Regions from separate parts of the Dehalobacter restrictus DSM 9455 genome, predicted to be linked through region 2. Evidence: riboswitches for the same ligand, from Rfam matches in the RefSeq annotation. Region 2 holds a riboswitch; each other region holds the start of a gene.
What was found. A riboswitch is a leader RNA that binds a small molecule or an ion and turns the genes downstream of it on or off. The one in region 2 is predicted to bind cobalamin.

Region 1 (2,197 bases), 1.4 Mb from region 2:
TCGCATACGGCATTGCAGTAATTACAGCGGGAACACTTTCTTGTGCAATTAGGCTTGTCGGAGCAGATCTGCATTTTTTGGCAGACATTGAGATTGGCGCAGCGGTTATGGATACGGTATGGCGCATATTTATTGCTTTCAATGGCGCGGGCGCGAATTTCACGGGAAATGGTGGATGCGCTTTTTTCAAGGGTGACGGCAATCCGCTTAAGAGATACGCCCTCTCGCAGTAGCTGCTCAATTTGTAGACGCTCCGAATCAGTGAGATGCTTGTTTTTTGCCATGGTAAATTCTCCTTTGACTCAAAGATTCCCGCAGAACACATCCTAAAGTTCTTGTCGGAATATTGCCAGACTAAATGCAATCACTCCCCCATGGGGGAGTGAAGAAAAAGGAGACTTTCGATTGTAAGACTTAATGCCACTATCCTGTTTGAAGATTTAAATGCAATCACCCAGTAATGTATAGGTTGCATTTACAAAGTCAATTGAGGTTTTAAGGACTTCAAACAATAAGTCCAAATTTGTTCGTGACATAAGCTCTTTTATAAGATATAATAATAGAAAAATTGAATATGTGGTAATGAGCGATTCTTGCCCGAGGGCAAGAACTGAAAAGGGAAGTCAGTGAATGCTGACGCGGTACCCGCCACTGTACGAGGGAGTCGATCCACAAAAATGTCACTGGGATTTGCCTGGGAAGACGTGAGTCGATGATGATCTTGAGCCAGGAAACCTGCTCTTGCCAGCCGCTACGGCAACCTACGGGATGTTAGGGAGGTGAATACTCTGTGTTTTCTGGATTCTTACCGTTTTTTGATACAGGTTAGACTCTTTACCCTTTCATGGTAAAGAGTTTTTTTGTTTTTCGGATTTTGTTATTAGCTATGGAGGTTAAAATGATCATCCTTCTGGGAGAAACGCCTGCAGCTCGTGAGATTAGTGAACATCTCCAAAACAGGGGGATCAACTTCATCAAGAAGTCGGCTTGGATTGGCAAAGACAACCTGACGCTGCCTTCTGTTATTGTCGATATCAGCCATCCTTCCAGTGATAAGTTTGTTTCGCTAAGTCAATTTTGCAAACAATCCGGAGTCCCTTATCTTAGGCTAGAAAGGCCTGAAACCAATATTCCGGATAGTCCCTTAATTTCTCAGGCATGTAATTGGGAGGAAGCGCTGCTTTGTCTGAATGAGCGCATTAGCACATTATACCAGAAGAAAGAACGGCAGGTAAAAGTTTTTATCACTACCGGCAGTCATCAACTGGAAAGTATTGTGCATAGCCCCTTTGCCGGTATGGCCCGTTTCATTGTCCGCGTTCTTCCCGAAGGCTGTCTGGTGCAGAAATGTCAGGATTTAGGCATTCATCCCCGGGACATCCTGGCCATGCAAGGTCCTTTTTCCAAAGATATTAATAAAGCACTGTTTAAGTTTTACGGAGCGGACATCGTTTTGACAAAGGATAGCGGGCTTGCCGGCGGAACGGATACAAAAATATCGTCAGCTTTAGAATTGGGGTTAGAAATTCTGCTGATACGGAAAAATAAAGCTGGCTATGGTTTAATCATGAATAATATTGACGAATTAATAACATGGATTGATGAGAATATTTTAAAATAATTCATTAAAAATTTTGGATAAAAAGAAAGGTGACGCTAATGAATAGTAAAAGAATAATGATGATCGCAAGCATTACGTTGATGCTGATCTTATTGCCTCAAAACGTTTTCGCCATGCATATTATGGAAGGTTTTTTGCCCCCGGTTTGGTGTATTTCCTGGGGTGTCCTGACAATCCCGTTTTTAGCTTATGGTTTGTATTCCCTGCGTAAGTTGACGACAGAATCTTCAAAAGTGAAGTTACTGCTGGCGATGGCCGGTGCGTTTGTCTTTGTCTTATCCTCTCTGAAAATACCCTCCGTTACCGGAAGCTGTTCACATCCCACCGGAACAGGGTTAGGCGCAATTTTATTCGGTCCGGCGATCATGAGTATCCTTGGCATCATTGTTTTATTATTCCAGGCTATTTTGCTGGCCCATGGAGGGCTTACGACTCTGGGAGCGAATACATTTTCCATGGCGGTTGTTGGTCCGTTTGTAGCCTTTGCTGTTTATCTTATTGTGCTCAAAGCAAAAGGACCCCGGTCACTGGCAATCTTCTTAGCGGCAACACTTGGGGATTTAGCTACCTATATTA
Region 2 (2,197 bases):
TAATATAACCGAAACGGTTCAGTTTATCCGTCAGTACAGCATCCCCTTCTAAATATCCTGCCATTGGATAAGGTTTGCCGTCCTTGTCAGCAATACGTTCCAATAAATACATGAACCCGCCGCACTCAGCTATACAGGGAGTATTATTGGAGAGAACATGCCTGATGCTTGCCAGCATCGATGTATTCCTGGCCAGCTGTCCGGTATATAATTCCGGATAACCGCCGCCGAGAATCAGTCCGTCACATTCCGGTACAGCTTGATCATCAAGCGGACTAAAATACTGCAGTTCCGCTCCCAATGTTTCCAAAAGGTCGAGGCTGTCCTGGTAATAAAAACAAAAGGCTTTATCTCTGGCTACGGCGATTTTGACAGCAGAGATTTTCTCGATCGCGGCCTCATGATAGTCTATTTCCGCGGCCCTGCCTGCAATACGCAGCAGCTGTTTCAGATCGATGGATTCTCTGGCCTGTATGGCCAGTAATTTCATTTTTTGCTGCAGGTCTTCCACTTCCGATGCTGTAATTAATCCAAGATGCCTGCTTTCCAGCGCGCATTCTTTGAGCTTCGGAAAGTAACCGACCACCTGGATATCCGTCTCTTTTTCGATCATTTCCTTATACTGCGGGTATAGGGAAGGTGTAAGATTATTCAGAATAACGCCCTTGATCCCGTTGTCCGGTCTAAAATGGCAGAATCCTTGGATCAAGGCTGCAATTGAGATTGCTGAACCGGCACAATTGGCAATAAGGATAACAGGCGTTTGCGTTACTGCAGCCAAATGGTAAGAACTTGCCACGGTACTGCCAATGCCTAGCCCGTCATAATAACCCATTACTCCTTCTAAAACAGCGATTTGCGACTGTTCGGAATTCTTGACCAGCAAATACCGGCATACCTCTTCCGATAGCATAAACAAATCCAGATTCCGTGATTTTGTCCCAATGACTTCGGTATGAAACATCGGATCAATATAGTCCGGCCCACATTTAAACGCAGCAGGATTAACTCCTTGCTCCAGAAGGGCTTGTAATACCGCACAAGTAATTGTGGTCTTGCCGCTGCTGCTGCCTGCAGCCGCAAACATAATACGTGGAATAACTGCTTTCATGACTTGTTCTCCATTTCTATTGAAGCTATCAAAGCTGAGATGGCCCGTAGACATCGCCGCTCCTTGCCATCCTTGGCATCGCGGCATTCGTCCATCCATGAACATCAAAAAACCTCTCTAACCGGCGGTTGGAAGAGGTTTTACTTACACAATCTGCAAACAGTCTAAAACACTTCTGCACGATTCGTATGCTACACCTTTCATCCTCCGTGAAAACAGTGCAAAATGGCTCAGGCAGGTCTTCCGACTCGGTTTCAAAGCAAATTCAGCCTTCCCATTGTAAACAGTGGCAACTTTGAATCTGCTCCACCTTACGGCGGCGGGACCGTACAGGCATTTCACCTGTTTCCCTATTATTGCAAAATTATGCAACCTAAGCGATTACATTATACCAGAAGACATACAGTGTGTCCACCCATAATCTGCGGATAACCCTCTCCCTACCTGATATTTTCTCAGATGCTGCCTTGCTCTTCTGCCCCCCTTTTGATACGCTATGAAAAAGGAACAGCAATTCACGGAGGTACCTCTTCATGTCTTATTCTCTTCCAACCGATATCATTTCAGCCAGAAACCTGACCAAACGATTCGGAGATTTCACTGCCGTTAATGCAATCTCTTTTACTGTCCGGCAGGGAGAGTGTTTTGGACTTCTTGGTCCAAACGGCGCCGGCAAAACGTCCCTGGCCAGAATGGTCTTTGGCTTGTCACCCAGAACTGAGGGCCGCCTGACTGTTTTTAATCAGGATATTTCGGATCATTCCCGGGAAATTAAAGCACGTCTCGGTGTTGTTGCCCAGGAAGACAACCTTGACCCGGAACTGACGGTTCTGGAAAACCTGCTGGTCTACGCCTCCTATTACCGTCTGCCGCGTAGTATAGCCAGGGAACGGGCTTTTGAAATCCTGGACTTTATGGATCTTCGAAGTAAAGCCAATGCGGTCGTCGACGAGCTGTCCGGCGGCATGAAACGACGTCTGACAATTGGACGAGCGCTGATCAACCGTCCGGAGCTATTGATTCTCGATGAGCCAACCACCGGGCTTGATCCGTACGCCCGCCATATGGTCTGGCAGCGTCTGCGGC
Region 3 (2,197 bases), 400 kb from region 2:
CCAATATATGGAGGGATCATTATACAGGATTATAGCCGCCTAAAAAACTGGCAGAAACATATTTAAAGATCTACAATTTAGACTAAATGAATTTATTATTGATGAAGAAATGATATTTTAGGAGGTTATTAAATGCCAACTTATGACTTTATTTGCGAAAAGTGTGGTCACAAGTTTTCAATTTTTTGTAGTGTAAGTTCAAGAGACAAACAAATATGTCCGCAGTGCACTGATGATAATATAACTCAGCGGTTTACAACGGTTAATGCCTATGGAGTCAAAGGTGGTAAAGCCTGTTCATCTGGGAAATGTAGTCCTGGCTGCAAATGTTAAAATCTGCACCATCTTTTCTCTTGACTTTTCTCCAATTTCATTTAGAATAATACGTAATAATCATATATTCTTTTTGGTGTCTCTTATGGAGAAGAATAGGGAATCAGGTGCAAATCCTGGACGGACCCACCGCTGTAAATAGTTGTGATGACTGTACAATGCCACTGAGAAATTGGGAAGGCACAGAAGTCGGTTAAAACTATGAGTCAGAAGACCTGCCAATAAAGATACGTAATGAAGCGACGGTAAAGTTTCAGTTTGAGGGATTAGAGTCCCTCAAACTGAAACTTTTTTATTAATGCTTCAGCAAGTTCAAAACGTATACGTTTTGAACACAAAACCACCCGTTACACGGGTGGAGACAAAGAATTATAAAAAAGAAATTCACCTTCCGCTATAATGATGAATGTTCAAGCCATCAAAAAGCAAAAAGGAAGGGGAATTTCTATGGATAAAAGTTTAGCACACACAAAATGGATGTGTAAATACCACATAGTATTTACACCAAAGTATAGGAGGCAGGTAATATATAAGCAGATCAAGTCAGATATAACGCAGATAATAAAGGAGCTTTGTAAATATAAAGGTGTAGAGATAATCGAAGGGCATGCAATGCCCGATCATATCCACCTGCTTGTATCAATTCCACCGAAGATGAGCGTATCAAGTTTCATGGGGTATTTGAAGGGAAAAAGCGCAATGATGATATTTGATCGGCATGCCAATTTGAAATATAAGTTTGGCAATCGCCATTTCTGGGCAACCGGGTACTATGTCAGTACTGTGGGACTAAATGAAGCGACCATAGCAAAATATGTAAGAGAACAGGAACTGCATGATCAGATAAATGATAAGGTAAGTGTCAAAGAGTTAGAAGACCCCTTCAGGGGTTAGCCAGGTAATAAATGCTGAATGGCTTGAACGAAGTGCAAGCCAGCACTTTTAGGTGCAGGCTTGCAATAAGCCCTTATAGGGCTAGAGCATGCCACCCGTTTTACGGGTGGTCATGACTTTGTATTTATTGCATTTAATATGGAGGTTTTCATCCTATGGAACCTGTGGTACAGCTTAAAATAGAAGCTCTTACTTTTCCACCGGAAACAAAAAAAGTATTAAAAGATATCGACTTAACCATTAATAAAGGAGATTTCATTGCCATTACAGGGGAAGCTGCATCGGGCAAATCGATGTTGCTCCATAGCATCACCGGAGCAGCGCCTCAATTTTTCAATGGACAGTTAAACGGCACCATTAAGGTGATGGGGAAAAACATTAATGAAATCCCCTTAGCAAAAATGTGCGATCACATCGGCTATATGATGCAGGAGCCGCAAAATCAGATTGTCAGTATCACGGTAGAAGAAGAAGTTGCTTTCGGTATTGCCAATATGGAACTTCCTTGGGAGGAAATTAAGCATAGAGTCAAAAAAACTTTACAATTCGTTGGACTGGAGGGTTTTGAACAAAGAAATACGGATGGACTGTCCGGCGGCCAAGCCCAAAGAGTGGTATTGGCAAGTGTTCTAGCGATGGAAACTCCCATTCTTGTTTTAGATCAGCCCACCGCAGAATTAGACGGAAAGGGAAAACAAGACCTCTATTCTCATATCGCTTATTTAAACAGAGAAAAAGGAGTTACCGTGATTATGGTGATGGACCGGGCCTGCGATATTCTCCCTTATACCAATCGTATTCTTATCATGGCTGAAGGAGCCATTCAAGAAGAATGCAGCCCTGATGACTATCTAGAACGGTTAAATAAAAAAATCAGCCCAGCAAAAAATATTACAGCAACAGATGAAACAATAATTGAAGTGAAGGATCTAACCTTTACCTATAAAGGGGATTTTAAGGGATGTGAAAA
Region 4 (2,197 bases), 1.3 Mb from region 2:
GCTTGGCTGTCAGCTCCAGCAAATTCCGCATTTTTTTGCACAATGAGGGGTACAACAGCAAGCGCTATGACAATCGTAATTAAAATAATATTTGTGATGATAACCCGATTTTTATTCTTCGGTTTCATCGTTTCTACAGACATTTTCAGACCCCCTTTGAAAGTATTTTTAAGTCTTTAAGCTCATCCCCGGCATAGGATGAAATCGCCTTAAATATTAGCACTGTCAAAATACCTTCACTGATCGCCAATGGTACTTGCGTTAAGGCAAAAATACCTAAAAACTTGGTAAGTGATGCCATAGCGCCGCCTGTTCCAGCAGGAAACGCCAGTGCAAGCTGCACCGATGTCGTGACGTAAGTTAATAAATCCCCAAGTGCGGCAGCGAGAAACACGGCAAGCCACTGCGGTCCATTTGCTTTCTTCACAATTTTGTATGTAGCAAAAGCCACCAGCGGCCCCACAATGCCCATCGAAAAAGTATTTGCTCCCAATGTTGTCAATCCGCCATGAGCCAGTAAAACAGCCTGAAACAGCAGTATGATCAGGCCAATTACGGCCATTGCGGTTGGTCCGAACAAGATAGCGCCAAAGCCAACCCCCGTAGGATGCGAACTGCTTCCTGTAACGGAAGGAATCTTCAGGGAAGACAAAACAAAAGCAAAGGCGCCTGCCATCGCCAAAAGCATTAATGTTTTGGGATGCTCTCCAACAGTTCTTCTGATAGAAAAAAAACCTGCCAGAACAAAAGGTATTGCCAAAGCACCCCAGGTAATACACCAACCCGCAGGAAGGAAGCCCTCCATGATATGCATGGCATATGTCTGCTGGGGCAAGAACATAAACATAAGTACGAGACCCATTATCCAAATCTTTTTATTTATCATCGTCAAACTCTCCTATATAAGATATGAAACAAAAAACCTCTCAACATCTTACGTCGAGAGGCTCATATGCTAGGAAGTTTTCCTCGGTAGTCTTGCACATAACATCCCCCTCTCTATCACTCGTAGAGTATATGGTGAGACACTAAAACAGGTAGGTCTTCTGGCTTAAGCATCATCGATCTTCAGACCTTCCCAGTTTCCCAGTGGTATACCTGAAGAACTCCACTTTCACAGCGGCGTGACCGCGCGGGCTTCTACCCGACTTTCCTTATTCATTGAATGGTACGCTTATCAGCTTCATTCAACACCTGTTCTGCCTATTCAGTTTTAATCCTGATTCATTATATCGCTCTTTCGACAAGGAATCAATATTATTTTTACTTTAGCCTTGAACATATTAATTGAAGTATCTTTACCTCCATCAATTCTATTTGTGGTAGGGTTCCCCTTTGCTGATCTTGCACGCCCGGTAAATCTGCTCCAGCAGGATAAGCCTGATCATCTGGTGCGGAAAGGTAAGCTTCGAGAACGACCACCGGTAATCGGCGCGTTTTCGGATTTCATCTGCCGTACCAAGAGATCCGCCAATCACAAAAGTGATCCGGCTCTGGCCTGAAAGCCCTTTTTCATCAAACAAAACGGCAAGTTCGGGTGAAGAAAGTTCCTTTCCCAGAAGATCCAGCAAAACCACATAATCCTGAGGTGAAATTAATTTAAGAACCTTTTCAGCTTCTTTCTGTTTTACTCTTGCTTCGTCGGCAGCTGATGCCCTTTCGGGGCATGGTTCGTCCTCAACTTCAATCATCTCAAGCCGGATGTACGCGCCAAGACGCTTGGCGTATTCCTTCAGCCCTTCTTTTAAATATTTTTCTTTGATTTTCCCTACCGCTAGAACTTTGATCTGCAGCATGTTTTCTCCAACTCCAGTCACTATGTTTGCTCCAAACATTTGCAATCAAAAACTTGAAGGTTAAATCTCTCTGATATTGGATTATTTACAATGAAGATTTTTTTCAAAAGTGTTAATAATATTGATGGAGGTGAAAAAAAATGAGCAAAACAAATGAAAGCAAAAAAAAGCTGCTGCAGAATCTAAAAATGGAGGCTGCGGCTGAAATCGGCCATCTTGATTTTGTAAGGGAAAATAACGATCACTATAAAGGCGATGTTACTGCCAGACAGAATGGTCTGGAAGGAGGCCCGATCGGCGGCCAGATGGTCAAAAAAATGATCGCCTATGCCAAACAGCAGATGAAATAGAATAACGGACTCATTTAGTATTCCTAATCTACTTCAATAAATATTCAAAAC

Region 1: linked by a shared signal. The riboswitch ahead of DEHRE_RS01325 (precorrin-6A/cobalt-precorrin-6A reductase) and the one ahead of DEHRE_RS07810 (cobyrinic acid a,c-diamide synthase CobB) in region 2 are both predicted to bind cobalamin.
Region 3: linked by a shared signal. The riboswitch ahead of tnpA (IS200/IS605 family transposase) and the one ahead of DEHRE_RS07810 (cobyrinic acid a,c-diamide synthase CobB) in region 2 are both predicted to bind cobalamin.
Region 4: linked by a shared signal. The riboswitch ahead of DEHRE_RS13840 (energy-coupling factor ABC transporter permease) and the one ahead of DEHRE_RS07810 (cobyrinic acid a,c-diamide synthase CobB) in region 2 are both predicted to bind cobalamin.

Annotation. Positions count from the first base shown of each region.
Region 1 covers NZ_CP007033.1:262,968-265,164, forward strand. The annotation lists gene DEHRE_RS01320 (helix-turn-helix domain-containing protein) at 1-284, opposite strand, end outside; cobalamin riboswitch at 568-757, shown strand; gene DEHRE_RS01325 (precorrin-6A/cobalt-precorrin-6A reductase) at 899-1,621, shown strand; gene DEHRE_RS01330 (energy-coupling factor ABC transporter permease) at 1,660-2,197, shown strand, end outside.
Region 2 covers NZ_CP007033.1:1,625,015-1,627,211, forward strand. The annotation lists gene DEHRE_RS07810 (cobyrinic acid a,c-diamide synthase CobB) at 1-1,111, opposite strand, end outside; cobalamin riboswitch at 1,328-1,503, opposite strand; gene DEHRE_RS07815 (ABC transporter ATP-binding protein) at 1,645-2,197, shown strand, end outside.
Region 3 covers NZ_CP007033.1:2,024,960-2,027,156, reverse strand. The annotation lists gene DEHRE_RS09700 (Crp/Fnr family transcriptional regulator) at 1-66, shown strand, start outside; gene DEHRE_RS14435 (FmdB family zinc ribbon protein) at 133-333, shown strand; cobalamin riboswitch at 391-570, shown strand; gene tnpA (IS200/IS605 family transposase) at 781-1,227, shown strand; gene DEHRE_RS09685 (ABC transporter ATP-binding protein) at 1,383-2,197, shown strand, end outside.
Region 4 covers NZ_CP007033.1:2,901,053-2,903,249, forward strand. The annotation lists gene DEHRE_RS13835 (energy-coupling factor ABC transporter substrate-binding protein) at 1-143, opposite strand, end outside; gene DEHRE_RS13840 (energy-coupling factor ABC transporter permease) at 146-886, opposite strand; cobalamin riboswitch at 1,020-1,213, opposite strand; gene rlmH (23S rRNA (pseudouridine(1915)-N(3))-methyltransferase RlmH) at 1,314-1,793, opposite strand; gene DEHRE_RS13850 (alpha/beta-type small acid-soluble spore protein) at 1,937-2,146, shown strand.